Regions from separate parts of the Ectobacillus soli genome, predicted to be linked through region 2. Evidence: riboswitches for the same ligand, from Rfam matches in the RefSeq annotation. Region 2 holds a riboswitch; the other holds the start of a gene.
The links. A riboswitch is a leader RNA that binds a small molecule or an ion and turns the genes downstream of it on or off. The one in region 2 is predicted to bind S-adenosylmethionine.

Region 1 (16,120 bases), 450 kb from region 2:
TACTGTCAAATAATACATTTCGTACTAATAAAGTTTCTATCATTCTTGAAAAATATGCAAAATCCAAGCTAACAGGAAATACGATTACAGGAAGTGAAAATGGTATTCTTGCCCGTCATGATAGTGAACTCATTCTTCTTCAGAATACAATTGAGGAAAATGAGGGGGACGGTGTGATGCTTCTTGACCGGACTAGCCTTCCTTCATGTAAGGATAACGCCTTCCATCATAACCGAAAAAATGGCATAAGTATTGGCGGGGCGGCAACTGGAAAGATTGAAAAAAATCAATTTGATGCGAACGAAGAAAATGGCGTTATGGTAAGCATGAACGGGGAAGTTTGGCTTGTGAATAATAAGATGTCCAATCACGGGTTTGCGGGTGTATTATGCGAAGGATCTTCCCATCTCGAAATGGTACAAAACGAAGTAAGTGACAATAGCAATGGCGTCTACTTAAAGGATAAAGCTAGTGTTGAAATCGAAGAGAATACATTTATCAAAAACAAACGCTACGGCATCCGTATCTCCGATTACGTTATTGGATCAGTCAATAGCAATGAGTGCCTGGAAAATGGCTTATCTGCCTTTTGGGTCGACACTGCTAAAGAAATGGAATTTACGGATAACAAGCGAGTCGAATCTGGATTTGCCCTTCTGAAACCACAATATTGGAACAGTAAAGTAAAAATGCAACGCTCAAACCAAAAAGCAAAGCGTCTACACCGTAAATAAACCGAAACAATTTCTACTATATCGTTCCTTTCTTAACTTACAAAGTAGGCCACTGAAATGTAGTACTTTTTCAGTGGCCTACTTTGCGGATAGGTGCTTATTTAATTGGAGTCTATTGCTCCTTCTTCCAGCGTATAGTAAGAATAGAAGCTGTCTATTTGCAAACGGAAGGGAGCAAACTACGATGATTTATCAATCTGCATCGTTACTTGCGCGTCTAGTTGCTACATTTATAGATCTCATTCTAATGAGTATCATTGCTGCCATTATTAGTGTGATAACAGGTATGTCTCTTCTGCAAAAAATTCCTAATGACTGGCGATATCAGTTACTAATCGTTCTCTATTTAGCTATTCTTCCTGTATTGTGGAATGGATGCACGATAGGCAAACGTGCAGTAAATGTTAGCATTGTAAAACGAAATGGTACAAGACTCGATTACATGACGATGCTGCTTAGGGAAGGGATTGGTCTATGGGGACTAGGTGTACTTACATTTGGTGTAACGATTTTAGTAAGTATATTTATGGTTGCCTTTCTTAAGGACAAACGAGCTATTCATGATTACCTGGCAGGAACGTATGTGACGATACGGAAATAATAAGGAGAGAGGAACAAAGGCTGTTCAATTTGAATAGTCTTTATTCCTCTCTTATCCTAATGCCCGATTAAAAATGTAATTCCATTGTACGGATCTCCGCTATTATAGTAGACAAAATCTTTTGTATACACTTGATTTCCAATTGTAACAGATCCTTTTACATTGATTGGCTGATGCCCCCAGCTCGCAATTGTAATGGGGGTTGTAAACACCGCATTTCCATTAATGGTAAGAGGGTAATTGTTTCCTAGTGTAAGTGAATTTGAGATTTCCATATTTCCCCCAATCGTTACCGCACCATTTGTGTCAATCGTGAGACTGCTATCACTTTGGAAATTTCCTTTTACATTCATCGTCCCAGAAATCGTTGTATTATTTGTAATAAAAGCGTTTCCCCCAATTGTTACTGCAGAAGTTCCGTATGTTGTCAGCCCCTTATCACTTCGAAAGCTACCACTTACATTAAGTAAAGAATTATCTGTAAGATTGGTATTACTTTTTACATATAAATTTTGGCCAATATCCATCTTAGAAGCACCATTAAGAACTAAGTTTTGTTGAATAAGGGCATTTCCACTTACAGTAGCTGTTCCGGGTGCAAACTGAACACTATTGTTCACATACATATCTTTATCAACGGTCACAGAAAGATTATTGTACAGATTCAATCCATTGCTGAAATATGTGCTCCCTTGAATAAAATGAGTGTCTGGACATGGGCTCCAGTTTACATTTCCTGCAAAGTTACTTTGCTGTAGCTGTGCATTCCCCGTATATGTACATTGGTTTGCGTTTAACGTTACAGGATTATAGTCATTTGGATTTAGCACGAGCTTTGTCGTAAAATCACTCGCATTCTGGAAGGCAACCGTTCCTATGGTCGTGCTACCCGTGGAACCGGTTGTTGTGCCATTAGTAGATGAGGTTCCATCAAACGCACTTGTACTGTTTAGCAAGGCATCTAGTGATTTTCCGATAATATTATATTTTGATTGACTACAATATAATGTGACTGAAAAGGTTTGTATTTGGGAGTCCCATGTTACCTTGTTTTCGTTATTTTTTGTATAGGGCTGTGAGGAAAATGGATCTGTTGGATAGTCAATATACCCTTTGGTTGCTAATTCATCTAAGGTAGCGCTATTAGTTGTCGCTCCTTCATTTGTTGCATAAATCCGCGCCGCTTCAATCATTTGTCGGGCATTGGCAATATGTGCATCTCGTTTTGAATTTTCAATAATGGAACCAATGGACGGAACGGCAATGGCAGAAACGATTCCTAAAATAACAACAACAGCAAGCAATTCGACTAAAGTGAGACCATGTTCATTTCGCAATATGTGCATCGCTTCACCGTCCTTACTTTAAGTATAAATAGATTATAATTACGTACGATTTGGGGGGAATTCAATTATTAGATTCAAAAGTGTTCAAAAAGTAAGATTTCCCAGTAATATTGTACCATTTACAGGGTGAAGGTGTATGTAAAGAATGGAGAAAAAAAGTACAAGAGTAAGGAATGGATTGTATACTGATTTTATTTTTACAAAATTTAAATGGAAATAATAAAATAAAACAAATACAATGTAAATAGCAGAGAAATTCTAGTGTTATATCGATATAAAAAAATTTACTCAAGGAGTCATTTGAGATAAATAATAAAATATGACAGCTAGGAGGTGTAGAATGGGAGAGGTTGAAATGTCAAATGGAAAGCGCCTGGTATTTATATGGCTGATACTAAGCGAGGTACTACTAGCATGTACACTAGTCATTTGGGTTATGGGATTTATTTTTGCCATTGCAGAATTGGTAATGCCCCTATGGCTAGTTATCGGAAGCTATCCGATTTTTATCATTGTTAGCGCATTCATGGCTTGGAGAGAGTATATGAAAGGAAACTACCGTAACACTGTATTATGGAGTTTGTTTCCAATCATTTGGTACGGATTGGTGTACGGGTTAACTTTTATTTCATAATGAACAAAGAGCGTTCTCATTAACTAAGAACGCTCTTTTTATGGAAGAATCCTTTTTATCGTGAACATGATATAGCTTATTAGTAAGCTCATAAAAGAAAAAATGAGCGCCACACTGGAAAAAACAAGTACATAGGCATTGAAAGTTCCAAGCAGTTGCATGAGACCATAGCTAGATAGATGAAGAAAGCTAGATGCTCCGTTTATTACAAGAAGGACGATAAAAATCGTGATTACACCACTTAGTGCACCATCAATATCAGGACGACTTAGGGCGATATGAGTAGAAATGCAAACAGATAAAAATAGAAATAGTAAAAAAGAAGGATGGGCGAAGTTAGTTACTGTAAACAGACTTTTCCATAATACAAAAGCTGATGAAAAGATGTGATTTGCAACATCACTGGAATTTCCATCCATTTTTATAGCTGATATATCCTTCATTAACAATTGATAGGATTGTGGAACGAAGGAATACATGAGAATGACAAGTGCCGCAATGCCGCTAAATACAGGAGCAACTCCAATGAAAAAGTTCCCGATTCTTTGATATAAGCTGTTCGGGTTATAGGTATGACTGACAAAGCCAAGCTGTCCTCCTTGCGTATTTGTCGGAAACCACTGTACACTTACAATCTTATGTCTAAAGACAAGGCACATCATTGCATGACCAAGTTCATGAATAGGTGTTCCAATCCAAGCAGTAAGTAGAAAGCCAGTTCGTCCAAATGTAGACGTCCAATATCTGCGCGACAAATCTTGAAAAAAACCTAGCACAAACCCAATTAATAAAATTACACCAACACAGGAACAAAGCTGTATAAAACTCGTTACGAGTAGGGTAATCAAAAAAGTTCCCATTATAATCATCCTTATCTAACCTAACACAGGTCTACAAAATTGTTATTATCGTAACATGAAATAGGTTGGAAGAAAAGGAATCCTATCCCTGAAAATAATCTTAAATAGTATGCAAAATGAAAGAATATAACGTATAAAACTTTTATTATAATAATAAAAGTTACTATTTAGAAAAATATTTAGTAAAATAATATACATATGATCTTTTATTTGCTAATATTAATCTACCTTTACAATATAAGGGAGGAAGATTGCGATGTCAGTTCAAGTAATTAGTAGCGCATACATCACAAATCTATTAAATGAATGGTATCAAGCTATTCGTTCGCAGCATGTGAATAAGGCTGAGGAGTATAAACGTGAAGTTGAGATAAAGCTTTCTTATATGGAAGAAAATCAAAACGTACTCCTCTATTATTCACTTCTCGATTTCCGTCATAGCATTCTCGTAAAAAGTTTGGTACATGCTGATTCCTCCGTACAAAATATTGAAAAAGATGAAAGTAGTATGGATGATTTCCTTACTTATTACTATCATTTGTTTAAAGGTATTTATGCGATGAACAACGGTCAATATAGCGATGCACGTATTCACTATCAAAAGGCGGAAGTCTTACTTGATTTCGTTCCAGATGGAGCGGAAAAAGCAGAATTTTATTACCGCGTGGGTACGTTTTATTATCATATACACCAACCGCTAGACTCGATTCGTTATATCACGAATGCACGCTACTTTTATTTAGAGAATTTCGGATATGAACGAAATATAGCTTCTTGCGATAATGTTCTGGGTCTTAGTTGCATTTTATTAAAGCAATTCGACCAAGCAGAAACTTATTTTCTTACTTCGTTAAAGCAATTACTTAAGTTAGATGAGAAGAAACTCATTCTAAAAGTAAGTCACAATCTAGGATTCTTATATGCTGAACAAGGCCTATCTAATTTGGCTATCCCGTATTTGCTAGAGGCAGTAAAAGATAATCCGAAAACAATGTTTCTCCTTGCGAGAGAATACAATAAGCTTGGCATGGATCGTAAAGCACAAGATTTAATTTCAGAAGGAATGAAATCTTGTGATGAAGAATATAAGCATCATTTTTCCGTTCTTAAAGCAGTCGTAACCGTATATCCAGTCGAAAGACTAGAGCAAGCGGTACGTAAGGCTATCCTTTACTTTAAAAAAGAAGGGCTTTGGAAGTATGTGGAAGAATATTGCGATATGGTAGCCGTAGCGTTACATCGTCACAGCTTTTTTGAACAAGCAAGTGCATACTTCTTAACAAGTCATGAGGCAAAGAAAAAATCGTATGAGAAAGAGGCTTTGCTTTAAAAAATTTGATATAGGTAGTAGGTGTCAGCCTATTGGTCGTTTTTCTCGTAACAGGTGGTAACAGACTCACTGATACATCTCCAAATCAAACGATAAAAGCGGCGCTTCATATGCAGGTAAAGGATCATGGTGAAACGTGGTACCATGAGAAGGGAAAAGAGAGAGTGAATCTCTCTTTTTTGTTAGTGCTTTTTATCTTCATTATTCAGTTAATTTAAATAAGCAAAAAAATATTTTGACATTTCTGTGAACTATAAATATAATAAAACCTATAAGTTTAATAATAATTAAATATAACACTCTTATCCAGAGAGACGGAGGGACTGGCCCTAAGATGTCTCGGCAACCATTGAATGCGAAAGCTTCAAACGGTGCTAATTCCAGCAGAATACTTATTCTGAAAGATGAGAGGGACGATCTGGTATGTAAAGTCGACCTCTTATCTAGATGAGGTCGACTTTTTTATTTGGAAATGGGGACAAAAACAAGGGGGAAGTTACATGAAGAAAATCATTGCAGTTGTTCTACTTGTATTCACACTACTGATCACGGGCTGCCAATCAAACGCAGCTACCGCAAAGCCAAAGGAAATTCGAATCGATTATGCGTATTATTCTCCGCTAAGTCTCGTGCTTAAAGATCAAGGCTTCTTAGAAAAACGATTAGCGAAAGACGGAGTTCCAGTTAAATATGTATTAAGTCAAGGAAGTAATAAGGCATTAGAATTTTTGAATAGTAACAGTGTGGACTTTGGTTCTGCTGCAGGAGGTGCAGCACTAATTGCGAAGGCAAAGGGAGCACCGATTGAGAGTGTTTATGTTGCGTCGAAGCCAGAATGGACCGCACTCGTTACGCTACCTGATTCATCCGTAAAATCAGTTGCAGATTTAAAGGGCAAGAAGGTTGCCGCTACATTCGGAACAGATCCACATATTTTCTTACTGCGCGCACTAGATGAAGCAGGTTTGTCTTCGAAGGATGTTCAGTTAATTAACTTGCAGCATACGGACGGTGCACTTGCTCTTCAAACTAAGCAAATTGATGCGTGGGCCGGCTTGGATCCGCATATGGCCAAAGTAGAACTCGAATCAAAAGCAACACTCTTTAAACGACAAGTTGATTGGAATACGTACAGTCTCCTTCACGTACGAAGTGAATTTGCAAAGCAATATCCAGCCTATGTCAAAGTTGTACTCGAAGCCTATGAAGATGCAAGAAAATGGGCACTTGCGCATCCGGAAGAAACAGCACAAATTCTTGCAAAAGAAGCGAAGCTCGACCCGGAAATTGCAAAACTAGAATTAAAACGCAGTGATTTCTCAAATGCTATTCCGAATGATGCAGTGAAGGATTCCTTAAAGGGAGCATCTACTGTTCTTCTTAAAGAAAAAATTATTCCGCCAAATACGGATACGAAAAAAACAATTGATGAGTTAATTCAGCCTTCTTTCGCGAAGGAAGTAGTGAAATAAAAAGGAGGATTACAAATGAGTGAAAAAACAATTGTCGTTTCACTTCCCGCAAAGAAGGCGAAGACGTCCGGCAATAGCTCCAAATGGTTGCTTGGCACGATTTTTCCTGTTTTATTATTAGTTATTTGGGAGTGGGCAAGTCGGTTTGGTATCATTTCTGCACATCTCTTACCTTCTCCATCTACTATTCTAGCAACAATTGGATCGATGGCACAGGATGGCACGCTATGGGGGCATATTGGCTTTACGTTAGTGCGGATTGCCGCTGGCTTTGCGATTGGTATTGTCATTGCTACAGTTCTCGGCTCTTTAGTAGGATTAAATCGCACCGTTGAGGCACTCCTAGACCCGATTATTCAAGCATTTCGTTCGATTCCCTCCCTTGCATGGGTACCGCTATTTATCCTTTGGATGGGAATTAGCGAAGAGTCAAAGGTTGTTTTAATTGCTGTTGGGGTATTCTTCCCCGTGTATTTAAATATCGTAAGTGGAATTCAAAATGTGGACCGAAAGCTAGTAGAAGTAGGGAAGCTATATCATTTTTCTACGTTTGAACTAATCTATCGCATCATTTTACCAGCAGCAATGCCAAGTTATTTAACTGGACTTCGTAGCGGACTCGGACTTGGCTGGATGTTCGTCGTAGCAGCAGAACTGATGGGAGCAAGCCAAGGATTAGGATTTCTTCTTGTGAACGGACAAAATACGTATGCACCCGAGATTATTTTATCGAGCATTGTTCTTTTTGCCATTCTTGGGAAGCTATCGGATTCCTTGCTGAAAGCATTAGAGGCCAAAGTACTCTTTTACCAAGATCGAATAGCCAAATAGAAATGAGAAATAGGAGGTAATGTTATGCTATCGATACAACAAGCACAAAAACAATTTGATAACGGAAATCATGCCTTCCAGCCTGTTTCGTTTCTTGCAGGAAAAGGAGAGGTAATCGGTCTTCTTGGAACGAGCGGCTGCGGAAAGAGTACGATTCTTCGAGCGATAGGAGGTCTTGATCCGCTAACGTCCGGTCATATTCTATGGAACGGAAAACCGATAGAAAAAACAAAAACCAATCTTAGTTTTATCTTTCAAGAACCTCGCCTCATGCCTTGGTTATCGGTCCTGGATAACGTGGCCTTTGCAAGTAAGTCGGCTAACAAGAAGGAAGAGGCGTTAGCATTATTGGAACGCGTTGGCCTAAAAGGATTTGAAAATCACTATCCAAAAGAGCTTTCAGGAGGAATGGCGCAGCGTACTGCTATAGCCCGCGCCCTTTCTGTTCGCCCTGAATTGTTACTTCTTGACGAACCGTTCAGCGCACTCGATGCTTTTACGAAAATGCAATTGCAAAATCTAGTCCGTCACATATGGGAAACAGACCAAGCGACAATTCTTCTTGTAACACATGATATCGAGGAAGCCCTCTATCTATGTGATAAAATTGTTATTCTTCGCGGACAGCCGGGCGAACTTGTTGACATTGTAGAAGTAAAGGAAAAGCGAACGCGCGATGCAAACCTCGATCTAAAGCATTATATTTTACAATTGCTTCATTTTGAAGAAAATGCTCTTGTATAACTTCCACGTTTTTTGTGGAAGTTTTTTGTTGGCTGAAAAACCTGTTTTGATCATGCAGAAAATGGGGAAGAGGAACGTATTTGCGTGCCCGCAAATGGGGAAAAGTAAAAAACGATATTGAAAGGGGAGGAATCGTGCCTAGAAGCGAGGAAAAAGAGAGCTGGCGGTAACAAAAGAGGAAGATTGAGCCCGAAAGCGAAAGAAAAGAGAGTTGACCGTAACAAAAGAGAGTCAATTGTGCCTGTACATCAGAAATATCGACTACAGCGGTAACAAAAGTCCTGAAATCGTGCCCGCCTCTCAGAAAAACCGGCTTGAGCGGGAATAAAAGAATCCTACCCATTTCCTAAAATACCAGAAACACCCAATCATGAACGAACAAGCTCCATCAGTGTCTAAACACAGGTAAACTTCCTCCTGGCATTAAATTTGGGTCTTTGTTACAACTTTTCACTTTTCATTTTCTCCAAAACCATGTACCCTACTTAAGGATAGTAAAACACTTGAAGGAGAATAAAGATGGCACAGACATTTGTTCGGCAAGATATTACGCTACATAATTTGCAGCAATTTATAAAAATGAAGGATGCAGACCCAGAACGAAAAAATATCTATTTTCAAAAGTTAATCGAAGAAGTAGGGGAGCTTTCGGAGGTTCTTCGGAAAGATAGACGATTGGCTGAAACAGGTACGATTAAGGGCACAATTGAAGAGGAATTGTATGATGTGCTCTATTATGTATTAGCGATTGCGAACGCGCATGATATTGATATGGAAGAATGCTTTCGGCTTAAGGAGCAATACAAGCGGGAAAAAAAGAAAAAATAAAAACCTAGAGATTAGGGCATGATCTCTAGGAGTAGGGGTACGAGAAATACGTTAAAGGTTGCGGTTAAGAGCATGGAAATAGTAGCAATTGTTCCTTCTAGTTGTCCCATTTCAAATGCTCTGGAGGCTCCTGTTCCATTGGCACTTGTACCCATTACAATGCCTTTCGCTACCGCTGTTCGGATGCGAAGAATTCGTATGATGGATGGACCTGAAATAATTCCGATGATGGCGGTTAACACGACAAAGAGAGCAGTTAAGTCCTTTGTTCCTCCAGCCATCGAACTAATTTGCATGGCGATCGGTGTCGTTACGATATGCGGTACGATGCTATCGGACATGGCTAAATTTAAATGAAATACTTTTGCTAAGAGCATTGAAACAATAATCGAAATAACCGAGCCTGCCAATACATTTAGCACGATCGGAACTGCATATTTTTTTAATGTGTTCCGGTATAGATACAACGGGTACGCAAATGCTACGACAGCTGGTTCTAGTAATTTTGATAACCACGTCGCTCCTTGTGCGTAATGATCATAGGGAATATGAAATAGTAGTAACACAGCAATCAATAGAATTGGCGTGATTAACATCGGTGTTAATAGCGTCCATTTATAGGTTTGATATACTTTTTTCGAAAATAGATATGTAAATACAGTTAATCCTAGAAAGAATATTTGAATCATCATGCTTCTTTTCGTCCCCCCATTTTTTCTGCAAAGATACCAGTAAATACAATAACCATTAGTGTACTCAGTATGAGGATAGCCGAAATTCCCATTCCATTTGTCATAAGAATGTCACGATAACGTATGATTGCTACAGCTGATGGAATAAAGAATAAGAGTAGTTCTTTAATCAATAAGTTTGAACCAGATGCTACCCATTGTATCGGAATCATTTTAAAACGAAAGCAGATGAATAATAGAAGCATACCGATTATACTTCCCGGAATAGGCAAGTGAGTAAAGGCAACGATGGTGTTACCTATAAATACGAATACGTATAGAAAAAGAATTTGTAAGCCAATTGTGAATAATCTCAAGGGGATCTCTTCCTTTATCTTTTAATAAGAAAAATACTATACATATACTGTAATGTGGATTTTATATTGTGTCTAATATATATATTAGGTAAGATTAATATGGAAAACATATTAATAGAAGGTGGAAATAAATGGAGTTACGTCAATTGCATTATTTTATAGCGGTAGCAGAGGAGCTTCATTTTGGAAGAGCGGCGAAACGGCTGCAGATGACGCAACCTCCTCTCAGCCAACAAATTCAGCAACTTGAGGAGGAATTAGGGGAAGTATTATTTCGGCGGACAAAACGGGTTGTAGAACTTACTGATGCAGGTAAGGTGTTTTTAGAGGGAGTAAAAGGGGTATTCGAACAATTAGATGCTGCGATTTCATTAACAAAACGGGCTGCACGAGGCGAAATTGGTACGATTACCATTGGATTTGTGGGTGCTGCTACGTATGACTTTCTCCCGCCTCTTATTCGAACATATCGCAATCAATATCCGAATGTTGAAATCAAGCTGAGAGAACTTTCAACACCTGAGCAAATCGAGGAACTACACAATCGTAAATTAGACATTGGATTTCTACGGCCGCCTATTGAGAGCGATATTTTAACAACAGAGGTAATCCACGAGGCACCCTGCATACTTGCCTTATCGATTCATCATCCACTTGCTCAAGAGAAACGAATTACCCTGTCACAACTACGAAATGATTCCTTTATTCTTCTTTCTCGTCCAATTTGGCCAGAATTCTATGATGAAATTGTATCGATGTGTCACCATGTTGGATTTAATCCAAGTATTAAACAAGAGACGACGGAATACCATACCGTGATTGGGTTAGTGGCTGCAGGTGTCGGTCTTGCTATCGTTCCTGCTTCCCTGCAAAATTTCACATTAAAGGAAGTTGTGTATCGGAAAATTGAAGATTTGACACAAACCGTCAAAATGGCGATTTCCTATGAAAAGGAAAGAATGTCAAAGGAAACGGAAAATTTTATAGAGGTACTACGATTGATGAAGTAGATGGCTTAGTTTTCATATCTTCATAATTGTTAAAAACCAAAAAACGTAAGGTAATATTTATGCAAATACAACAATAAATATTATGCTATACTAAAAACGTCTTTTGCATTTAATAATATATTGTGAATAATGAAGGGCTGGACAAGTACATGACAATCTTACAAACATTGGTTTTCGCTATTATTCAAGGAATATCAGAATTATTTCCGATTAGTAGTGTAGCTCATGGGGTATTAACACCGTATGTATTTCATTGGAATTTAGATCCGCAATTTTTGAAGGAAAATTTTCTTCCCTATGTTGTAATGCTTCATCTTGGTACAGCTGTTGCATTATTTATTTACTTTTGGAAAGACTGGTTTGAAATAATAAAATCTATTTTCACTGGTAGCAAAAAATTATTACTCTTAGTTATTGTTGCAACGTTGCCAGCAGCGGCAATTGGTATTGTTCTAGAGAAGCCACTCCGCAATATCTTCAGCAATGTAACGAGCGCTTCTATCTTTTTAATTATTAACGGTTTCTTCCTATTCTTTGGAGAAAGAGCACGTTTTAAGGGTAACAAAGAAATTGAGGATTTAAATGGGAAACAGGCTCTAATTATTGGTCTATTTCAATCCTTGGCTCTTATTCCAGGATTTTCTCGTTCTGGTTCTAGTATGACCGCTGGATTTTGGATGGGATTAAAGCAAGAAGCATCGGCCCGCTTTTCGATGATTTTGGCAACTCCGATTATTTTAGGGGCAGTCATTGTTGAAGTTCCAAAACTTCTAAAATCCCACGCAGGAAATTTGATGCAAATGTCTCTCCTAGGTGGTTTAGCATCTGGTATTTTTGCTTTTATCAGCGTTTGGATTTTAATGAACTGGTTTAAAACGAAAGAGATCAACGCAATGCGTCCGTTCGCCTATTATTGTTGGGGAGTAGGTATTATTGTATTGGTGAGCCAATTATTCTAATATACGTTCAACTTTAAAAAGAACTGTTTCTACAGTTCTTTTTTTGTTACATACAACAGCCCATTCGTAGGGGAGTTTCCTTCGATTGGGCTGTTGCAAGTTTCTATTGTTGATTACGGTATCCATTACCGAGACCCATTCCTTTACCTTGTCCTGCACCATTTCCGTTACCCATACCTTGTTCTGCGTTACAAGTTCCATTCATTTGATGCTGCTTTCCATTTACACCAGGAGTCATTGTTTTTCCAGCTACGGCATTTTCAAATGCTTGTTGGTGGTGAGAAGATGCAAAGGATAGCTTCTGGAATACATCTTTTACATCACTAGGAATAGAGGGATCATTAATAAATTTATTGTACATCGCAATATTGTCTTTTTCAGCTTGTACATTTACTGCATAAGAATCTTGTAATTGATCTGGTAGGGTAATCAGTTTACTGTAATCACTGTCCTCTAATGTAACCCCGTATTTTTCCAAAAGTGGTTTAAGTAAGTCGATATGATGGAGCTCTGCCTTGTGAATATTTTCATAGATTGTTTGGGAACCATATTTCGCTATAATGGCTTCGTATTCAGTTGCAGCTAATTTTTCATCTTGCATTGCATATTGTAAGGCCTCGTTGACAGTGATAGAGGAATCTTCCAATGCCGCTTTACTTCCAACTAGAGCAGTTGCTTCTGCAGCCTCTGTTTTATTCATTTGGGTGCTTCCATAAACGCCTCCTGCCAGTAGACTAAGTGTAATAATACTCATTCCGATGATTTTCTTTGTTTTCATCGTCTTTCATCTCCTTCCTTGTGTATAGAATAACAAGGAAGTATGACGAAACTATGACGAAGGTAAGAAAGAAATTAGCCTATTTGAGTTGTAGAAAGAGGAAGAATGACGGTGAAAGTAGACCCTTTTCCGACTTCGCTTGTGACTTCAATATGACCATGATGTGCGAGTACAAGTTGTTTTACAAGTGCTAGACCCAGACCCATTTCTCCTTCTGTTTTTTGTCTAGAAGGCTCAATTTTATAAAAACGTTCAAAAATATCTTGTTGCTGATCTACATCAAATCCAATGCCCGTATCTTGTACCGATATTGCTACATCCTTTGTATGCTGGGTAATCTGTATGGTAATGGTTCCTTCGTTTGTAAACTGGATTGCATTTCGGATTAGATTGATAAAAATTTGACGAAACCGATCTTCTTCCATTTCAAGAGCTACATCGTCAAATGGAACTAATATGAGTTCGAGTTCTTTTTCTTCGGCAAGGATCGACATTTGTTCGGTAACAGCGGAAAGTACAGGTTTAAGAGCATGGACATGTAAATGTAAGTGCGTTTCTCCGCTTCGCAATCTTTCTAAGTCCATTACACTAAGGACAAGGCGAATGAGACGAATTGTTTCTTGTTCAAGTAGGAACAGTGTTCGCTGTTCTTCTTCGTCAGAACATTCTTTTGTCCGAAGAATCTCTAAGAAGCCCCGCATTGTTGTTAAGGGTGTTTTTAGTTCATGTGACACATCAGCTAGAAACTGGGATTGCACGTTCATCATTCGTTTGATTTCGCGCTCCGTTTCTTCTAATGTTGCCGCCATTTTATTTAAATCCATTGATAAATCCGCAAGCTCATCATGACCTTGAACAGGAAGACGGTTGCTATAATTCCCATTCGCTATTTGCCTTGTTAAGTGCTGCATTTGCATGAGGCGTTGCTCGATGTGTTTAGATAAGAAAATACTAAGTAAAATGGAAACGAGTAATGCAATTCCGCCAATCATCCATAATACCGATTCAACCTTGTTAATTGCCTCTTCTGTATCGGTAATCGGGGAAACCAACATCAATGCCTCGTGGTTCTTAATCGGTAGAATGACAATCGTTACAGAGTCTTGTTGATGCAAACGTATATGCTTAAAGGTAAGAACGGTATTGGAATTAAGTGAATCCCAATTTTCCTTTGTTAATTGGAACCCGCCGGGGTATTCGGTCGATTCAGTAATCCGTTTTACATGATAGGATGTATCACTTGGCGGCGCCATCTGTTCGGAAATAGAAGCTGGATTTTTAACTAAAAAAGTCCCTACACGAATAAGTTCTTTGCTTTTTAAATCATACAAGAAAGAAGGAATAAACCACTTCGTTGCCAGAAAGAGCGATAGAAAACAAAGGAGTAGTACGAGCAAGTGATTGGCCAGTAATTTATGAAAAAAACGAATCGTTCTTTTATGTGGTTTCATCAAATTTATACCCCACTCCCCATACTGTTTGAATCCAATTGCTCGCAACATTCCCCATTTTTCTACGTAATCGTTTGATGTGCGCATCAACCGTTCTTACATCCCCGTAGAAATCGTATCCCCATATTTGTTCGAGCAGCTGCTCTCTTGAAAATACATGATTGGGCCGCTTTGCAAAGAAAACGAGGAGTTCAAATTCCTTTGGTGTTAAATCTTTAACAGCCTCGTTATAAATAAAAACTGTATGGGCATCTACTTGAATAAAAAAATGTGCACCTTGGATGATGGTTTCTTCTTCTGTGTCCTTTATCTTTTGATGACTAGTTCTTCGTAGAATGGCACGTACTCTTGCCAAAAGGGTTTGTGAGCTAAATGGTTTCGTCACATAGTCATCTGCACCGTATAAAAACCCGGTTAACTGATCTTGTTCTGTATCTTTTGCAGTTAAAACGAGCACTGGCATATCGGATGTTTTTCGAATCTCTTTTAAAATGGTCATACCATCTTTTACTGGTAACATCCAATCTAAAATAACAAGATCCGGCACAATACTTAAGCAATATTCTACAACCTGTGATCCATCTGGAAATGATACAACTTCATATCCTTCTTTATTTAGCATCATCGTTAATAATTCTCGTAAAGAAGAATCATCTTCTATTATGCAAATCGTTGTCATTGCTTTCACCCCTTTCTTCTCTGTTTCTAGTAAATCATGATACGAAAGAAAAAAGTAGTCATTTCTTTCTACTTAAAACGGTAGTACTATGGAAGATAAGTGTATTGTAATATAGAAGGTGGTTTTATATGAAAAAGTCCGTTGTTGTTCTCTTTCTCGTTTTAGCAAATTTACTTTGGGCCGGCAATTATGTATTCGGAAAATATGTAGTAGCTGAACTGTCTCCGCTCCAAATTACATTTTCTCGCTGGATGATTGCGGTTGTTTTATTATTTCCAATTGCTCATTTTATCGAACATCCAGACTGGAAGAGCGTGTGGAAGAAGTGGAAGCTCCTATTACCAATGGCGGCGCTCGGTATTATCGGGTATAATTTTTTCTTATACATAGCGCTTCAGTATACGACTTCTTTAAATGCAGCCCTTATTAATTCATTAAATCCGGCGTTAATTGTCTTGTTTTCTTTTTTATTTTTAGGAGAAAAACTAGCTGGGAAAAATATTTTCGGTCTCTTTCTCTCCTTGTTTGGTGTGTTGTTAATTTTAACAAAAGGACAGCTCCAGCAGATATTTACAATTCATTATAATGTCGGCGATTTGATTATGCTATTTGTTATTTTAATTTGGACGGTGTACTCGCTGTTAGGAAGAAAGTTAAAAGGAGTACCGCCGATTTCGGCAACAGCCGTTTCTGTCTTTCTCGGTCTTCTTCTTATATTACCGTTCGTACTTGCAACGGGTGTACATGTGCCGCATAGTGAACGAGCCCTGATTGGGATTTTGTACATTGGACTTTTTCCGTCAGTCGGTTCGTTT
Region 2 (16,120 bases):
AACATTGGTTCAACGCGTTTTTTTACGACTAAACTAGGGGGAGTAGCAATGTATTTGCATGGATCAAGCCGCATAAATGAGCAAGGGCATTTAGAAATTGGAGGTTGTGACACGACCCAACTTGTAAAAAAGTATGGAACACCTCTTTATGTATATGACGAATCATTAATTCGGGAAAAAAGCCAGGCGTTTATTCGTGCCTTTGAAGAAAGCGGATTTTCTTATCAGGTAGCGTATGCAAGTAAGGCGTTTTTATGTTTAGAAATGTGTAATGTAGTGAAGGAAGAACATCTATCCCTAGATGTAGTTTCAGGAGGAGAATTATATACAGCGCTGCAAGCAGGATTTCCAGCACAGCGTATTCATTTTCATGGGAATAACAAAACAGAAGAAGAAATTCGTATGGCAATTGAAGCAAATATTGGTTGCTTTGTAGTGGATAATTTCTTCGAACTTGAAATTTTACATGACATTGCTAAGGAATCAGGAAAAATTGTTAATATCTTATTGCGCGTAACTCCAGGTGTGGAAGCTCATACCCATGAATATATTACAACCGGTCAGGATGATTCAAAGTTTGGTTTTGGTATTTCAAGTGGGCAGGCACTTCAAGCTATGAAAATTGCTGTACGAAAGCCTTTTTACCGTGTGCAAGGTGTTCATTCCCATATTGGTTCACAAATTTTTGAAACAGACGGATTTGTTCGTGCCATTGAAATTTTAAGTACCTTTCTAGAGTTAGTACGTGTGGAAACAGGAGAGACGATGCCCATCTTAAATTTAGGTGGTGGTTTTGGTATTCGGTATACGAAGGAAGATACTCCTCTTCCCGTTTCCACGTATGTAAAAGAGATGACAGATACTGTTCGTGAGCAGTTTACAAGTCGAAACTATCCTATACCAGAAATTTGGATTGAACCAGGCCGTAGTATCGTCGGAGATGCTGGAACGACCTTATATACAATTGGATCGATAAAAGATATACCAGGAATTCGCAAGTATGTTGCTGTGGATGGTGGCATGACTGATAACATCCGTCCTGCTCTGTATCAAGCATCCTATGAGGCAATGCTTGCCAATCGTGCAAAGGAACAACCAGAAGAAAAAGTATCCATTGCAGGAAAATGCTGTGAGAGTGGAGACATGCTCATTTGGGATATTGACTTGCCAAAAGTAGCATCTATGGATGTATTAGCTGTATCATGCACAGGAGCATACGGATACTCCATGGCAAGCAATTATAATCGTATTCCTAGACCTGCAGTTGTATTTGTTAAAGATGGAAAATCAAAAATTGTGGTCGAACGAGAAAGTTATGCTGACCTTGTGAAGAATGATCGTATGAACATGAATAATTTTGTCTCACAACCAATCGTGTAACACCAATTCATAAACGGTGTGTAGGCAGTAAAAAATGCGAGTAGAAAAACGTCCAATCAAGTCGTTTCTTCTATCTCGCTTTTTTATGTAGCATTTTTTTGCATAAGGTCTCATATAATGAAGAGCACGATTCCTGACGAGGAGAGTTTATATGAGAAATACGGCATTGTTTGTTATGGATGTGCAGCCTCCTTATTTAAATGCTGTTACACCAATTGAATACACAGATATGCCTGCTATGCTACGCACAATTAATGAAGCAATTGATAAAGCGAATCATCATAATATAGTAGTTGTTTATGTGGTAACCCAGAATAGTGGGGGCGATTGGTGGAAGAAATGGCGATATTATATGGATGCAACGGAAGGTAGAATAATGCTCGATCCTCGTTTGAAAATTATAAATGATATGGTATTTACAAAAAGACGAAGTAGTGCCTTTTCTAATGATAGGCTCGCTGTTTTTATAAGGGAATGTAAGATTCATCACATAATTGTGGTAGGCCTTTTGGCGGAAACGACTATTAGTAGTACTGCACTTCAGGCTAAGAAAAAGGGGTTTCATGTAACTATTGTGGAAGATGCCATTGCTGGAACAGATGCGGATAAGAAACAAAGTGTGTGTACCTATTTGGCTGGGGAAGGAATTATTGTTCGTAAGCTATGTCATGTATTTAGTATGGAATCAAGCCTTTCTTATGAAAAAAATGATACCACATTAAACAAATTGAAAAAATATGATTGAAAATATTTGGAATTGTGTTACTATTATAAAAAATACTTATCCAGAGTGGTGGAGGGAACTGGCCCGATGAAACCCGGCAACCTGCTATAGGCAAGGTGCTACTTCCAGCAAAATGGAATCCATTTTGAAAGATAAGGTAAAATTGTTACCTCAACAGTCTTTTCGAAATGGAAAAGATTTTTTGTTTTTTAGAAGGGAAAATAGAGGGGGTTGACTGTTGTGGTAGCAGAAGAACAGTTGAGGCTATTGACTGAAACCATTAAGACAATGTTAGGTGACATGAAATATGGATCTATTACACTCGTTGTCCAAGATGGGAAAGTAATTCAACTAGAGAGAAACGAGAAAGTACGGTTAAAATAACATACATTCGCTGACTAGAAAAACTAGAGGCGGTCTTACCTTTTATTAGGATAAGACTGCCTTTTTTATTTGGCTTTTATTCTGTATGTAAGTTACGTATTTTCAACAGTAAAGGAGAATAGACAATGATAACGTATGAAACATGGGATGATTCAGGGGTTTCTTTTTCAGACAATGATGAAACAAAGGGAGCTCTTTCTGTAGTGCACTGGGCGTATGAGCAATATGGAGAAGATATCGTGTACGCCTGTAGTTTCGGAATCGAAGGAATTGTACTCATTGATTTCATTCAGCAAGTAAAGCCAGATGCAAAGATTGTTTTCTTGGATACGAATCTTCATTTTAAAGAAACGTATGAAACGATTGCGAAAATAAAAGAGCGTTTCCCGTTACTAAAAATTGAAATGAAGACCCCGAAGCTAAGTGTAGAAGAACAGGAAGAAAAATACGGCGCTGCATTATGGGAGCGTGATCCAAACGCGTGCTGTGGAATGAGGAAAATAGAACCACTTCGCGAGGCCCTGTCACAAGGTAAGGCTTGGATTTCTGGATTACGAAGAGAGCAATCCGCAACGCGGCAGCATGTTCAATTTATTAATCAAGATCATAAGTTCCATTCTATTAAAATATGTCCTCTTATTCATTGGACAAATAAGGAAATATGGCGATATGTGTACAATCATAATTTACCGTACAACCCATTGCATGATCATGGATATCCAAGCATTGGCTGTGAAAAGTGTACTCGTCCTGTCCAGGATGGAGGAGATTCAAGAGATGGGCGCTGGGCTGGAAAATCAAAAACGGAATGTGGTCTTCATCAATAGAGGAGATGAGTAGGTATGATCACAATCGCGTTTTGTATCGCATTTATGTTTGCTTTAAATATAGGAGCGAGCGGGGCAGCAGCATCTATGGGAGTGGCTTATGCATCCGGTGCCATTAAAAGCAAGTATGTTGCACTATTGGTGTGTGCAATTGCTATTATTGGAGGATCTATTTTAGGTGGACAAATGGTTGTAAGGACAATCAGCTCCGGTATTATTCCGGAGAACTTGTTCACTGTAGAAGTTGTTGTAGTAACGCTTCTAGCTGCCACCGTTACGTTATTTCTTGCAAATGTTCTCGGCATCCCACTGTCAACGAGTGAAATTACAGTGGGCTCGGTAGTAGGCGTAGGTATTGCATACAAGGTTTTATACGTAGGAAAGGTACTATTTATAGTATCACTTTGGTTTGTGACTCCCGTAGTAGCATTTACGATTACATATATGGCTGGCAAGTTTATTCATCGCTTTCATACCAAGTATCCGTATTTGGAATCAGGAAAATGGAAGCCATTGTTTACGGTACTTGTGATTGTAGCAGGATTTTTTGAAGCGTACTCAGCGGGAATGAAAAACGTAGCGAATGCGATTGCACCTATAGTCGGTGCACATTTGCTGCCTATGTCTTCCGCTTCGCTACTAGGTGGTCTTGTTGTTGCAGCAGGAGCATTCTTATTAGGAACGAGAGTACTAGAGACGAATGGAAAGAAAATTACATCTGTTTCTTTAACGGAAGGAATAACGATTTCTTCAACAAGCTCATGCATAGTCATGATTGCGGCGTTTTTTGGTATTCCATTGCCTATTGCCCAAATTACGTCATCCGCTATTATCGGCATGGGAGTATCGCAAGGTGTAGATGTGTTTCGTAAGAAGATCGTTTCACAAATGCTGAAGATGTGGATTGTAGCTCCATTTTTATCCATGCTACTCGCGTACTCTATCATAAAGCTGCTAGTCCAAAAGGATTTATACACAACTTTTATTGTAATTGTAGGTGTGCTCGCAACATTGGGAGTTGCAAGCTTATGGAAACATACGAAGCAAAAAAATAAAATTGGAGGAATAATCAGATGAGTCAAATCGCACCGCACGGAGGATTATTAATCAATCGTATTTATGAAAACTACAATGTATCACATATACAAAAGGAAATTTCACTAGATGGCATAGCGCTTAGTGATTTAGAATTAATCGCCACAGGCGCGTATAGCCCGCTCACTGGCTTTTTAACAGAAAGTGATTATAACTCTGTCGTCGAGACGATGCGCTTAGCAGATGGAACGGTATGGAGTATTCCTATTACGCTTCCCGTAACAGCAGAAAATGCAGATAAGTTGCAAGTTGGTGAAGAAGTAAAGCTAGTGAAGGACAGGGTTACGTACGGAGTCATAACTGTAGAAGATATTTACACTCCCGATAAGCAAAAAGAAGCAGAGTTTGTTTTTCAAACAGCGGATGAAGACCATCCGGGTGTAAAAAAAATGAAGCATCGCCCTTCAGTCTATGTAGGAGGATCTATCATTCTTGTAAAACGGGTACCAAAGGATTCATTTGCAACCTATCGTTTAGATCCAATTGAAACACGTCAAAAGTTTCAAGAACTTGGCTGGAAAACGGTAGTGGGCTTTCAAACACGTAATCCAGTACATCGTGCACATGAATACATTCAAAAGGCAGCACTCGAAATCGTAGATGGATTGTTTTTAAATCCGTTAGTAGGCGAAACAAAATCTGATGATATCCCTGCAGATGTTCGGATGGAAAGCTATGAAGTGCTTTTGAAAAACTATTATCCAAAGTCCCATGTATTTCTAGCTGTTTTTCCAGCAGCGATGCGATACGCGGGTCCTCGTGAAGCGATTTTTCATGCGATTGTACGCAAAAACTTCGGCTGTACGCACTTTATCGTCGGACGCGACCATGCAGGGGTAGGAAACTATTACGGCACATATGATGCGCAATTGATTTTTTCCAATTTCACAGAAGAGGAACTCGACATTACTCCTCTCTTTTTTGAGCACAGCTTTTACTGCAGAAAATGTGAAGGAATGACATCATCGAAAACGTGTCCGCACGGATCGGAAGATCATATCATTTTATCAGGAACAAAGGTACGTGCCATGCTCCGAAATGGTGAATTACCACCAAGTACATTTAGTCGAAAAGAAGTCGTAGAAGTTCTGATTCGCGGAATGCAGCGTGAAGAAGTTATAAAGTAGAGGAGGAAGAACATGAATAATTTAACTTGGCATCAAGCGTCCGTAACAAAGGAAGAGCGTCGTACACAAAATAATCATGGAAGCTTCGTTCTTTGGTTTACAGGATTGTCAGCTTCCGGTAAATCAACGATTGCAAATGCTCTGGCAAGACGTTTATTTGAAAGTAATGTTCATAACTATGTGTTGGACGGGGATAACATTCGTCACGGGCTTAACAAAGATTTAAGTTTCTCTGAAGACGATCGAAAGGAAAATATTCGCCGCATTGGGGAAGTATCTAAATTGTTTGTTGATAGTGGAACAATTGTGATAACTGCTTTTATTTCACCATTTCGTGAAGATAGAAATCTTGTGCGGACGCTTCTATCCGACGATGAATTTATAGAGGTATTTGTGCATTGTCCCCTGCAAGAGTGTGAAAAGCGTGATCCAAAAGGATTGTATGAGAAAGCAAGAAATGGAGAAGTGAAGCATTTTACAGGAATTGATTCGCCGTATGAAGAACCGTTGCAGCCAGAAATTACGATTCATACGCATGAGTTTAGTGTTGAAGAATGTGTGGATCAATTAATTCACTACTTACAAAAGAGAAAATTGCTACTCATTGGAAAATAGTAGGATATAGATATACTTGCATCTATAATTAGGAGGAAAAAAAGAATGTCGTATGAAAAGGTATGGGCGAATCGTCCGAATTTACATGCATCAGAGATAAAAAAATTGGAAAAGGACGGCTTAGCAATATTTAATGATGTTCCCTTTTACGCAGAAAACGGTTTTGGTTCGATCCCTAGAGAGGAATGGGATTCATTTAAATTTGCAGGATTGTACTTACAGCGTCCAAAAGAAGCGGGATACTTTATGATGCGCGTGAATATTCCATCTGGTATTTTAACAAACGGGCAGGTTGAAACTATTGCAGGGATTGCACGTGATTATGGACGGAATGTCATTGACATTACGGTTCGTCAGGCCGTTCAATTTCACTGGCTCCGAATAGAAGAGATTCCTGATATTTTTAATCGTCTAGAGCATGTTGGGTTATCGAGTGCTGGGGCATGCGGAGATATTACGAGAAATATTGTAGGGAATCCGTTAGCAGGAATCGATAAAGATGAATTATTTGATACAACGGAAATTGTAAAAGATATATACAATTTTTTTCAACGTAATGAAGAATTTTCGAATTTACCGCGTAAGTACAAGCTGTCGATTAGTTCCAATCTTTACAATGCTTCAAATGCGGAACTGAACTGTGCATCATTTATTCCTGCAACGAAGGAAATAAACGGAGAGTACGTGGTTGGTTTTAATGTGAAAGTGGGCGGAGGTTTATCGGCACGTCCGTATTTAGCAGAGCAGTTAGATATATTCGTTCGTCCTGAGCAAGTGAAGAATGTGACCATTGCAATTACAACGATCTTTCGTGATAACGGATATCGTGAGAAGCGTCACCATGCACGTCTCAAGTTTTTAGTAGCAGATTGGGGAGTAGACAAATTTAGAGATAAGCTATTTGAGCTTACAGGACCCCTGCCTACGAAAGGAGAAGATGCGTCAAAAGGTTGGAAGGCCGGCTATTTTTACGGAATTCATGAGCAAAAACAGGAGGGAGTATTTTACGCAGGATTTCACGTGCCAGTGGGACGCTTGCATGCAAATGAACTATTTGAAATCGCAAGAATTGCAAGAGAGTACGGAAATGGCGATATTCGTACGTGTAATTCCCAAAACTTTATTATACCAAACGTACCAAGGGAGAAGGTAGAAGAGTTATCGCAGCAGTCTCTATTCGAGAGTATTACGACAAACCCACAATCTTTTATCGGATACGCTGTTTCTTGCACAGGAATGGAATACTGCAATTTGGCATTAGTTGAGACAAAGGCACGCCTTCGAGGTGTTGCGACATATTTAGATGAGCATTTAACAATTGATGTACCAGTTCGTATTCATATGGTAGGCTGCCCTAACTCGTGCGGGCAACGACAAATTGCTGATATCGGTTTGCAAGGCGTGAAATTAAAAAGTGATAAAGGAATGGTCGAAGCGTTTGAACTGTACGTTGGAGGAACGCTTTTAAACGGTGGAAAATTCAATGAAAAGCTAAAGGGAAAAGTTAACGCAGATGCATTGCAGGATGTACTGCTCTCATTTCTTACGTTCTTTAAAGATGAAAAGTTACTAAGTGAAACCTTTTATGAATTCGTCGGTCGTGTTGGGATTGAGGAGTTACAAAACCACTTTACTCAAATTTTGGCAGAAGTGTTGGTGTAACGAATTGGAACTATATCGTTTTGAAGTAACAACAGAAGCAGAAGTTATCCCAGTTGTCATTGTCGCTGATAGTGAAGAGAAAGCATTCCGCGCGGTAGAAATTGAACTAGAAAAGTATTTTTTGCGGTTACCAAGTATTCGTGACATTACACTATACGAAAAGAAACGAATTCAAAGTAGCACAGGATTTGTTCTATACGAAACAGAAAGTTTGTAAAGGAGAGGTCTGCCTTATGGGGAAGGTGTATCTTGTTGGAGCGGGACCGGGTGATCCGGATTTGATTACGGTTAAAGGATTGGCATGTATTCAGGAGGCGGATGTTATTTTGTATGACAGGCTCGTGAATCCGCTTATGTTACAGCATGCAAAGCCTAAGTGTGATTTGATTTATTGTGGAAAATTGCCAAATAACCATACGATGCAGCAGGAAACGATAAATGCTTGTCTCGTCAAGCATGCAAAGAATGGAAAATTGGTAACGCGCCTAAAGGGCGGAGATCCATTTGTCTTTGGAAGAGGTGCGGAAGAAGCCGAGGTACTTGCAAAAAACGGAATTGCCTTTGAAATCGTTCCAGGTATTACTTCGGGAATTGCAGCGCCCGCCTATGCTGGTATTCCTGTTACCCATCGCGATATGGGTTCAAGCTTTGCAATTGTGACGGGACATCGCCGAAGTGGGAAGGAAGAGGAGACAAAATGGGAAAACTTGGCAAAAGGAATTGACACACTTGCCGTTTATATGGGAGTAAGTAATCTTCCCTATATATGTAATCAATTGATTGCACATGGTAAGGATGAGAACACACCGGTAGCCCTCGTTGAATGGGGGACAACAAACGATCAACGGACGATTACAGGGACGCTCGGAACGATTGTCACCATATTGCAAAAACAAGCGGTGCAAAATCCGAGTATGATCATTATTGGTGAAGTTGTGCGTCTTCGTGAGAAAATACAGTGGTTTATGCAAGCTTCACCGAACTATGTAAGCGAGGCATTATAATGCAAGCGGTTCTCTATATATGCCATGGCAGTCGTGTGAAGGAAGCAGCTAAAGAGGCAAAGTTATTTATCGAACAATGCATGAAGGTGGTGGACGTGCCTCTTCAAGAAATTTGCTTTCTTGAGTTGGAGGAGCCGTCCATAGCAGAAGGCTTTGCAAGGTGTATTGAAAAGGGAGCGACGAAAATCGCCGTCGTCCCTGTCCTGCTGCTAGCTGGAGGACATGCAAAACAGGATATTCCAAATGAACTATATGCGCTGCAACACAAATACAAAGAGGTCGCAGTTTCTTACGGAAGACCTCTCGGCGTGCATGAGCATATCCCGTCTATTTTACTGGAACGAATCGGTAAGGAACGGATTGAGCCATGTGCTAGAGTCCTGATTGTTGGAAGAGGTAGCAGTGATCCTGACGTCTTGCGAGACATGCAACGCATTACATCCTTAATGGAGAATGCCTATCCATTCCAGAAGGTGGATTTTTGCTTTTTAGCCGCAGCTAAGCCTAGTTTTCAAGAAGGCTTGCAGCAAGCACTTTCATCTCATCTTAATCAACTATTCGTCGTTCCATATTTGTTGTTTACAGGTAGACTTATGCAGAAAATGGAATGTACAATTAAGCAGTTACATAGAAAAAATGTTGTGCTATGCCCTTGCCTAGGTTATCATCCTAAGTTAGTAGAGTTGCTAAAGCAACGTACGGAAGAAACGATTAGAGGTGAGGTTCTTGTATCCCATTACAATATGTATGAAGGATAAGAAGGTTAGCGTCATTGGGGGCGGAAAGGTAGCTTATTTTAAAATAAAGTCGCTCTTAAAAGAGGGAGCTACTATTACCGTTATTAGTCCAAAGCTTGACAATAACATTACACTGCTTGTAGAGAAAAACGAAGTGCAGTGGCTGCAAAAGGAATACGAGCGGTGTGATGTTGCGTCATCCTTTTTACTTATTGCGGCGACAAATGATAAACTTGTAAACGAAAGGGTAGCCGAAGAAGCTGATCAGAATCAGCTCGTGAATGTTGTAACGGATCCTGAACGCGGAAATTGTCATTTTCCTGCAGCTGTCCATAGGGGGAAATTAATATTGGCAGTTTCATCAGGCGGGGCAAGTCCAAAACTAACCAAGAAAGTACGAGATCATCTAGCAACCATATATGATGAATCTTATGAAAATTATGTGGATTTCTTATATGATTGTCGTTTGAAAATCAAACAATACGATGATAAAGAGAAAAGACGTCAACTGCTAGAGGAAGTATTAGAAGATATGTACCGAATCGATGCAACTAAACGGAAACAATTTTATGAGAAACTAACGGAATATGTAGAAAAAAAGGGTGACTGATATGTCACCCTTTCTTTGTTATTGTATATAAGGCATGGGATCGACGGCATTACTTTTTGCGTAGTTCCATTCACCAATATGTAGTTCAAAGTGAAGATGCTGTCCTGTAGATTCACCTGTACTTCCCATAATGCCAAGTTGTTGTCCTTGTTTGACAACTTGTCCTTCCGAAACCATTCGATTTTGCATATGTGCATAGACCGTCGTATATGTTTTTCCATTTATGCTATGTGCGAGAAAAACGACATTTCCATAGCTACTAGATAAATAGGATTGAATAACTACACCATCAGCGGCAGCAACAATAGGAATTGTGCCACTACCAGCAATATCCACTCCGTAATGCATAGCGCCCCAGCGTCCACCAAATCCAGATGTAAAGGCACCAGCAGCAGGCTTAATAAAGCCGCCAGTGTTAGATGGCTGACTATAGTTTGAACCGCTAGAACTACTTGTAGATCCTGTAGTTGGTGTGGAGGTAGCTGTCTTAGCAGCTGCAACTTTAGCATTTTCTAGAGCAATTGCTTGCTGCAGTGCTGACTTTTGAGATTCTAGTAGTTTTTGTGCTTCCTCGGTGCTCATAATATCTTGTGTTGTTTGCTTTAATTTGTCACTCATCGCATTCATAACAGTTTGTTGCTGCTGCTTGTTTGAATCAAGGTCTTGCTGTTTTTGTTTTAATGTTAACTCATAGTTCTTTAATTCATTCTGTTTTGTTTCAATAGCAGTTTTCTCATTTTTAACTTCCTGTTGATCGCGATCCTGTGCTTTGAGAATGTCATTATCAGAATTTAAGATAAGTGTTACAGAATATAAGTTTTCGATTAAATCAGCAAGATTTCCAGAGTTTGCAACGACTTCTGTTATTAAAGTGGTACGAGGCTGCTCTTGAACAGATTGCAAGCGTTTTTTAATTAATTCCTGTCGCTTTGCGATTTGTTGTTCTAAAGCTGCAATACGACTTTGTTTTTCTTTAATTTGATTTTGGGTTTGCGAAATTTCACCGTTTGTTGCCTTTAATTGTTGTTCATTTGTACTAGCAGCTGCTTGTAAGTCATCCAGCTTCTTTTGCAAAGAAGAAATATCTGTTTCGATTTGTGATTTTTGTTGCTGTTTGTTTTGCAAATCTTGTTGTTTACTAGATAGCTGTGAATCAATGCTGTTTAACTGGTTTTGATTCGATTCTGCGTATGTGAAGCTAGGGAATACAACGAGAGTCCCGGCTGTTAGTAAACTCAGAATCGTATTCTTTCTATTCATGAATGACAGTCTCCTTTCTTTACCTTATTCATTTTACATGTAAAAAAAAGAGAATCTATTATTTTAAGAAAGTGTAATAATATTTTAATAATTGCTTAGTAAAAAAAGAGTTAATTATAGAAATATAGGTAAATAATGGGGTTTTTGATTATAAAAATATAAAAATGAATTTGATAATACATTTATAATAATGATACTTATATAATTAAATGTGCCATCCATTTTTTCTGTGTATGTAATTAAATAATTGAATAAAATGGCATTTTTTGTTATGGTAAATTTGGTAAAAAGGGAAAAAGGTAAATTTAGCAAAAATGAAAAGAATACCCATTGATTGTCTATGAATAAATATCTAATTTTTTAGAATATTTATTATATTTTTAAAATATAATAAATTCACTTTGCTAATAGGAGAAATATAGCTATGATACCTATAAAATTGACACGTGGAGACGAAATTCGTATTGTTGCTCCTTCTACTAGTTTAGCTGTAGTAGCAGAAGAACAACGTGATCTCGCAACAACGGTTTTAAATGAAATGGGGTTCTATGTAACGTTCTCTAAACATGCATTAGAATGCGATGATTTTCTTTCCTCTTCCTACAAGCGAGAATAGAAGATTTGCATGAGGCGTTCCGTGATCCGCACGTTAAAGGAATCTTAACGACGCTTGGAGGGTTTAATGTAAATCAATTACTACAGTATTTGGATTATGATTTGATTCGTAATCATCCGAAAGTCCTTTGCGGCTATTCAGACATTACTGCGCTGTGCAATGCAATTTATCAAAAAACAGGACTTGTGACCTATTCTGGACCTCATTTTTCAACTTTTGCAATGAAGCAGGGTTTTTCCTATACGAAGAATTACTTTCAAGCATGTCTAATGGATGATAGCTCGATTATCGTCGAGCCTTCGCAAGAGTGGAGCGATGATGCTTGGTATCTCAACCAAGAAACGCGCTGCTTTTTGCCAAATGAGGGCCCTGTTGTGATTCAGGAGGGCAGTAGCGAGGGACGAATTGTAGGCGGGAATCTTTGTACGTTGAACTTACTACAAGGAACAGAATATATGCCAGATTTACATAATACTATATTATTTATTGAAGATGATGATTTAGTAGATGCTCGCATATTTGATCGTGATTTGCAGTCGCTTCTACAGATAAATGGAGCGAATGGTATTCAAGGCGTTCTAATCGGTCGTTTTCAGAAGAAATCAAACTTGACAATGAAACTTCTTCAACAAATCGTTATGACGAAAAAAGAACTTCATCATCTTCCGGTGCTTGCAAATGTGAATTTTGGACATACTTCTCCGATTATTACATTCCCAATAGGTGGTTTAATCAAAGTAATTACTGACCAGGGTATGGCGCAGATTGAAATTATTGTACATTAAGGAACCTAGAAAAAGAGGTATCTTCTTTTTCTAGGTTCCTTATATTGAAAGAAATAAAAATATACAAAAAAGAGAATTTTAAATGAATATAACAATAAAGTTATTGTCAGAAAGTAAATTTTTTATTATGATGTATTCTTAAGGGTAAAAATATTAAATCGTCTAGAAATATATAAAAATACTAGAAAATTCAATATATTTATCCAAAGTTAATAGATTATTCCTTGAGGGGGGAGTCAGTATGAGAAAAATTGGGTTAGCTTGGCAAATTTTAATTGGTCTCATCTTAGGTATTGTTGTAGGTGCCATCTTTTATGGTAACGCAAATCTAGTCACTTACTTAAAGCCGATTGGCGATGTATTTATTCGTCTCATTAAGATGATTGTTGTACCAATTGTTGTATCTAGTCTTGTTGTAGGGGTAGCAGGTGTAGGTGATATTAAAAAGCTTGGAAAATTAGGTGGGAAAACCATTCTTTATTTCGAAGTTGTTACAACATTTGCGATTGTGTTAGGATTGCTTTTTGCAAATTTATTTCAACCCGGTGTTGGAGTAAATATGAAAAGCTTACAAAAGACCGATATTGCTTCTTATGTAACTACAGCTCATCAAGTAGGTACACATTCAATGGCCGACACATTTGTTAATATTGTTCCTACCAATATTATCGATTCATTGGCTAAGGGCGATATGCTCGCTATTATTTTCTTTTCTGTTATGTTCGGTCTCGGTGTTGCTGCTATTGGAGAAAAAGGGCTTCCGGTTCTTCGCTTCTTTAAAGGTACTGCAGAAGCTATGTTTTACGTTACAAATCAAGTAATGAAATTTGCTCCGTTTGGTGTATTTGCTCTAATTGGGGTTACGGTTTCGAAATTCGGCATAGTCTCACTTATTCCGTTAGGTAAACTTGTACTAGTTGTCTACGGGGCAATGTTCTTTTTTATAATAGTAGTATTTGGAATTATTGCAAAGATATTTGGAATTAATATTTTCCAATTTTTTAGAATTTTAAAAGATGAAATTATTCTTGCTTACTCAACAGCAAGTTCAGAAACTGTTTTACCAAAAATTATGGAAAAAATGGAGAAATTCGGTTGTCCTAAAGCGATCGTATCATTCGTTATTCCAACTGGTTATTCATTTAACTTGGATGGATCTACATTGTATCAAGCAATTGCAGCTCTCTTTTTGGCGCAAATGTACGGCATCAATTTGCCGATTTCCCAACAAATTACGCTTCTTCTCGTGTTGATGGTAACATCTAAAGGGATTGCTGGTGTTCCAGGCGTATCGTTCGTTGTATTGCTAGCGACACTTGGTTCTGTAGGTATTCCATTAGAAGGATTGGCATTTATCGCAGGTATTGACCGTCTTCTTGATATGGCTCGTACGGTCGTAAACGTGATTGGAAACTCTTTGGCAGCTGTTATTATGTCCAAATGGGAAAAACAGTATGATGACAAAGTAGCAACCAAGTATTTAGAAGAAATCAAGCATGCATCTTAATAGCTAGATAGCTAACAAGGGCCTCACGCATAGCGTGAGGCCTTTTTTGCGTTATAGTCCTAGCACTCCTCAGTCTAAAGTCTGATATAAAAACCATCCCTCAGCCAGTTATGGTGAAACATCATTCTCGGTAAGATAAAGATATCAAAACGAAGGGAGGCTGAGTGTAGTGAAAAATATTCTATTCTTTATAGGAGCTGGCTTATTAACGTTGGTGGCTTTAGGAAGTGTTGGACATATTGTTTTTCTTGGTTTAGGAATTGCTCTGTTATATTGGAGCTTTCGTTCATTTTTAAAAGCAGACTCTGTACTAAGCAAGATTGGATGGAGCTTACTTGGAGTTGTTTCGTTTATGTTGATATTCGGTAATGTACCAGGACTAGTAGGAATTGGCGCTGTGCTGCTTCTGTTTCTGTTGTATCGTAAGTGGAAAACGAACAAAAAGCAGGAAAAAGAGTATCATTCGTACCATCATTTTGATGAAGAATGGGACAAGATCATGGCAAGAAAATAAATTGTGGAGAGGAAGATTGTAATGAAACGTTCTATATTTTCAAGGGTAAGAGATGTTGTGTTAGCGGATGTGCACCAATTATTAGATGAGCAAGAAAAGAAAAATCCGATTGCTCTTTTAAATCAATATGTACGAGATGGAGAAGGAGAGGTTCGAAAAATCGAGAAATTAATCGAACGTCAACATGTCTTAAAAACCAACTTCTTTAAAGAGCTGGAAGACGTGCGGTATATGGAGAAAAAACGTAGTCATCAAGCTGTCATTGCAGGAGAAGCAGGAGAAAAGGAACTTGAGGATCGTGCTCATAAAGAAGCGGATTACTACAAACAGCAAGGTGACCGATTAGCGACCTTGTACGATACATCTATTGAACAAATTGACTCATTACAGCAACGATTACGAGAAATGAAGAATAAGCTAAAGGAAATGCATACGAAGCGTATGGAACTAATGGCGCGTGAAAATGTCGCGCATGCAAATCGTCGTATGAATGATACACTTACGAAAATTTCTGACAACAGTCCATTTTTACGGTTCGAAGAAATTGAACAGTACATTTCAAATCTAGAACAGCGAATAAATGAAGATTACAAACGAGATACGTTTGATGCAAAGATTGCAAAGCTAGAGAAAGAGAGAAGTGCATCACTAGGGAAATAGGGTACATGGAACATACGTCATATGATATAGTAAAAAGGAGAAGGTATTGGGAGTCCATACCTTTTCTTCACTATGTAAAAGAGGAGGAGGAGCATGAAAAAACCATATTCAAAAACGCAAATAATCGGAATTTTTACGATTATTTTTGCAATAGGTATGTTAATAGACATTATATTTCATCGTTTTCAGCCAGCAGGTCTTATTATTTCAATCGTTCTCCTCATCCTCGGGCGGCATTTTCGAAAAAAAGGACATCGTATTCGTGGGAATGTATTGCTTGTTCTTGGTGCGTTTTCTTTGATTAGTACTATTTTTTCTTCTACAGCATTTCAAATGCTGTTTGTCGGTTTATTAGTTTTAGTGGGCTATCACCTGTATACAAGTAGGAAACATCCGTCATCTATTCAAGTAGAATTGAAAGATGATATTCAGAGAGAACGGATCATACGGCATGAGCCATTTTTAAAAAGTATGCTGATTGGGAATTATCGAATGATGAATCATACCTTCGAGTTACATGACATTAATATTCGTTACGGGCTAGGGGACATTGTGATTGATCTCACTACTGCAATGATTCCCGAGGGAGAAACCGTGATTATCATACATGGTC

Region 1: it holds a riboswitch for S-adenosylmethionine, as region 2 does, so the genes downstream of both, ACAN53_RS09835 (aliphatic sulfonate ABC transporter substrate-binding protein) here and ACAN53_RS07695 (YezD family protein) in region 2, are expected to answer to the same signal.

The regions. Positions count from the first base shown of each region.
Region 1 covers NZ_JBGJZM010000001.1:1,910,265-1,926,384, reverse strand. Annotated here, with positions in the region: gene ACAN53_RS09870 (right-handed parallel beta-helix repeat-containing protein) at 1-734, shown strand, start outside; gene ACAN53_RS09865 (RDD family protein) at 919-1,335, shown strand; gene ACAN53_RS09860 (prepilin-type N-terminal cleavage/methylation domain-containing protein) at 1,392-2,681, opposite strand; gene ACAN53_RS09855 (hypothetical protein) at 3,022-3,315, shown strand; gene ACAN53_RS09850 (hypothetical protein) at 3,354-4,175, opposite strand; gene ACAN53_RS09845 (response regulator aspartate phosphatase) at 4,432-5,505, shown strand; gene ACAN53_RS09840 (hypothetical protein) at 5,538-5,723, shown strand; SAM riboswitch class I at 5,805-5,916, shown strand; gene ACAN53_RS09835 (aliphatic sulfonate ABC transporter substrate-binding protein) at 6,006-6,977, shown strand; gene ACAN53_RS09830 (ABC transporter permease) at 6,993-7,808, shown strand; gene ACAN53_RS09825 (ABC transporter ATP-binding protein) at 7,833-8,552, shown strand; gene ACAN53_RS09820 (MazG nucleotide pyrophosphohydrolase domain-containing protein) at 9,072-9,380, shown strand; gene ACAN53_RS09815 (LrgB family protein) at 9,392-10,069, opposite strand; gene ACAN53_RS09810 (CidA/LrgA family protein) at 10,069-10,428, opposite strand; gene ACAN53_RS09805 (LysR family transcriptional regulator) at 10,560-11,438, shown strand; gene ACAN53_RS09800 (undecaprenyl-diphosphate phosphatase) at 11,588-12,397, shown strand; gene ACAN53_RS09795 (DUF2202 domain-containing protein) at 12,501-13,175, opposite strand; gene ACAN53_RS09790 (sensor histidine kinase) at 13,250-14,626, opposite strand; gene ACAN53_RS09785 (response regulator transcription factor) at 14,613-15,305, opposite strand; gene ACAN53_RS09780 (DMT family transporter) at 15,434-16,120, shown strand, end outside.
Region 2 covers NZ_JBGJZM010000001.1:1,460,336-1,476,455, reverse strand. Annotated here, with positions in the region: gene lysA (diaminopimelate decarboxylase) at 49-1,380, shown strand; gene ACAN53_RS07700 (cysteine hydrolase family protein) at 1,532-2,125, shown strand; SAM riboswitch class I at 2,159-2,263, shown strand; gene ACAN53_RS07695 (YezD family protein) at 2,363-2,488, shown strand; gene ACAN53_RS07690 (phosphoadenylyl-sulfate reductase) at 2,614-3,315, shown strand; gene ACAN53_RS07685 (inorganic phosphate transporter) at 3,331-4,392, shown strand; gene sat (sulfate adenylyltransferase) at 4,389-5,537, shown strand; gene cysC (adenylyl-sulfate kinase) at 5,550-6,152, shown strand; gene ACAN53_RS07670 (nitrite/sulfite reductase) at 6,198-7,814, shown strand; gene ACAN53_RS07665 (DUF3906 family protein) at 7,819-8,031, shown strand; gene cobA (uroporphyrinogen-III C-methyltransferase) at 8,048-8,818, shown strand; gene ACAN53_RS07655 (sirohydrochlorin chelatase) at 8,818-9,576, shown strand; gene ACAN53_RS07650 (NAD(P)-binding protein) at 9,545-10,165, shown strand; gene ACAN53_RS07645 (murein hydrolase activator EnvC family protein) at 10,184-11,425, opposite strand; partial or broken gene ACAN53_RS07640 (S66 family peptidase) at 11,850-12,826, shown strand; gene ACAN53_RS07635 (cation:dicarboxylate symporter family transporter) at 13,068-14,333, shown strand; gene ACAN53_RS07630 (lmo0954 family membrane protein) at 14,503-14,847, shown strand; gene ACAN53_RS07625 (PspA/IM30 family protein) at 14,869-15,507, shown strand; gene liaF (cell wall-active antibiotics response protein LiaF) at 15,601-16,120, shown strand, end outside.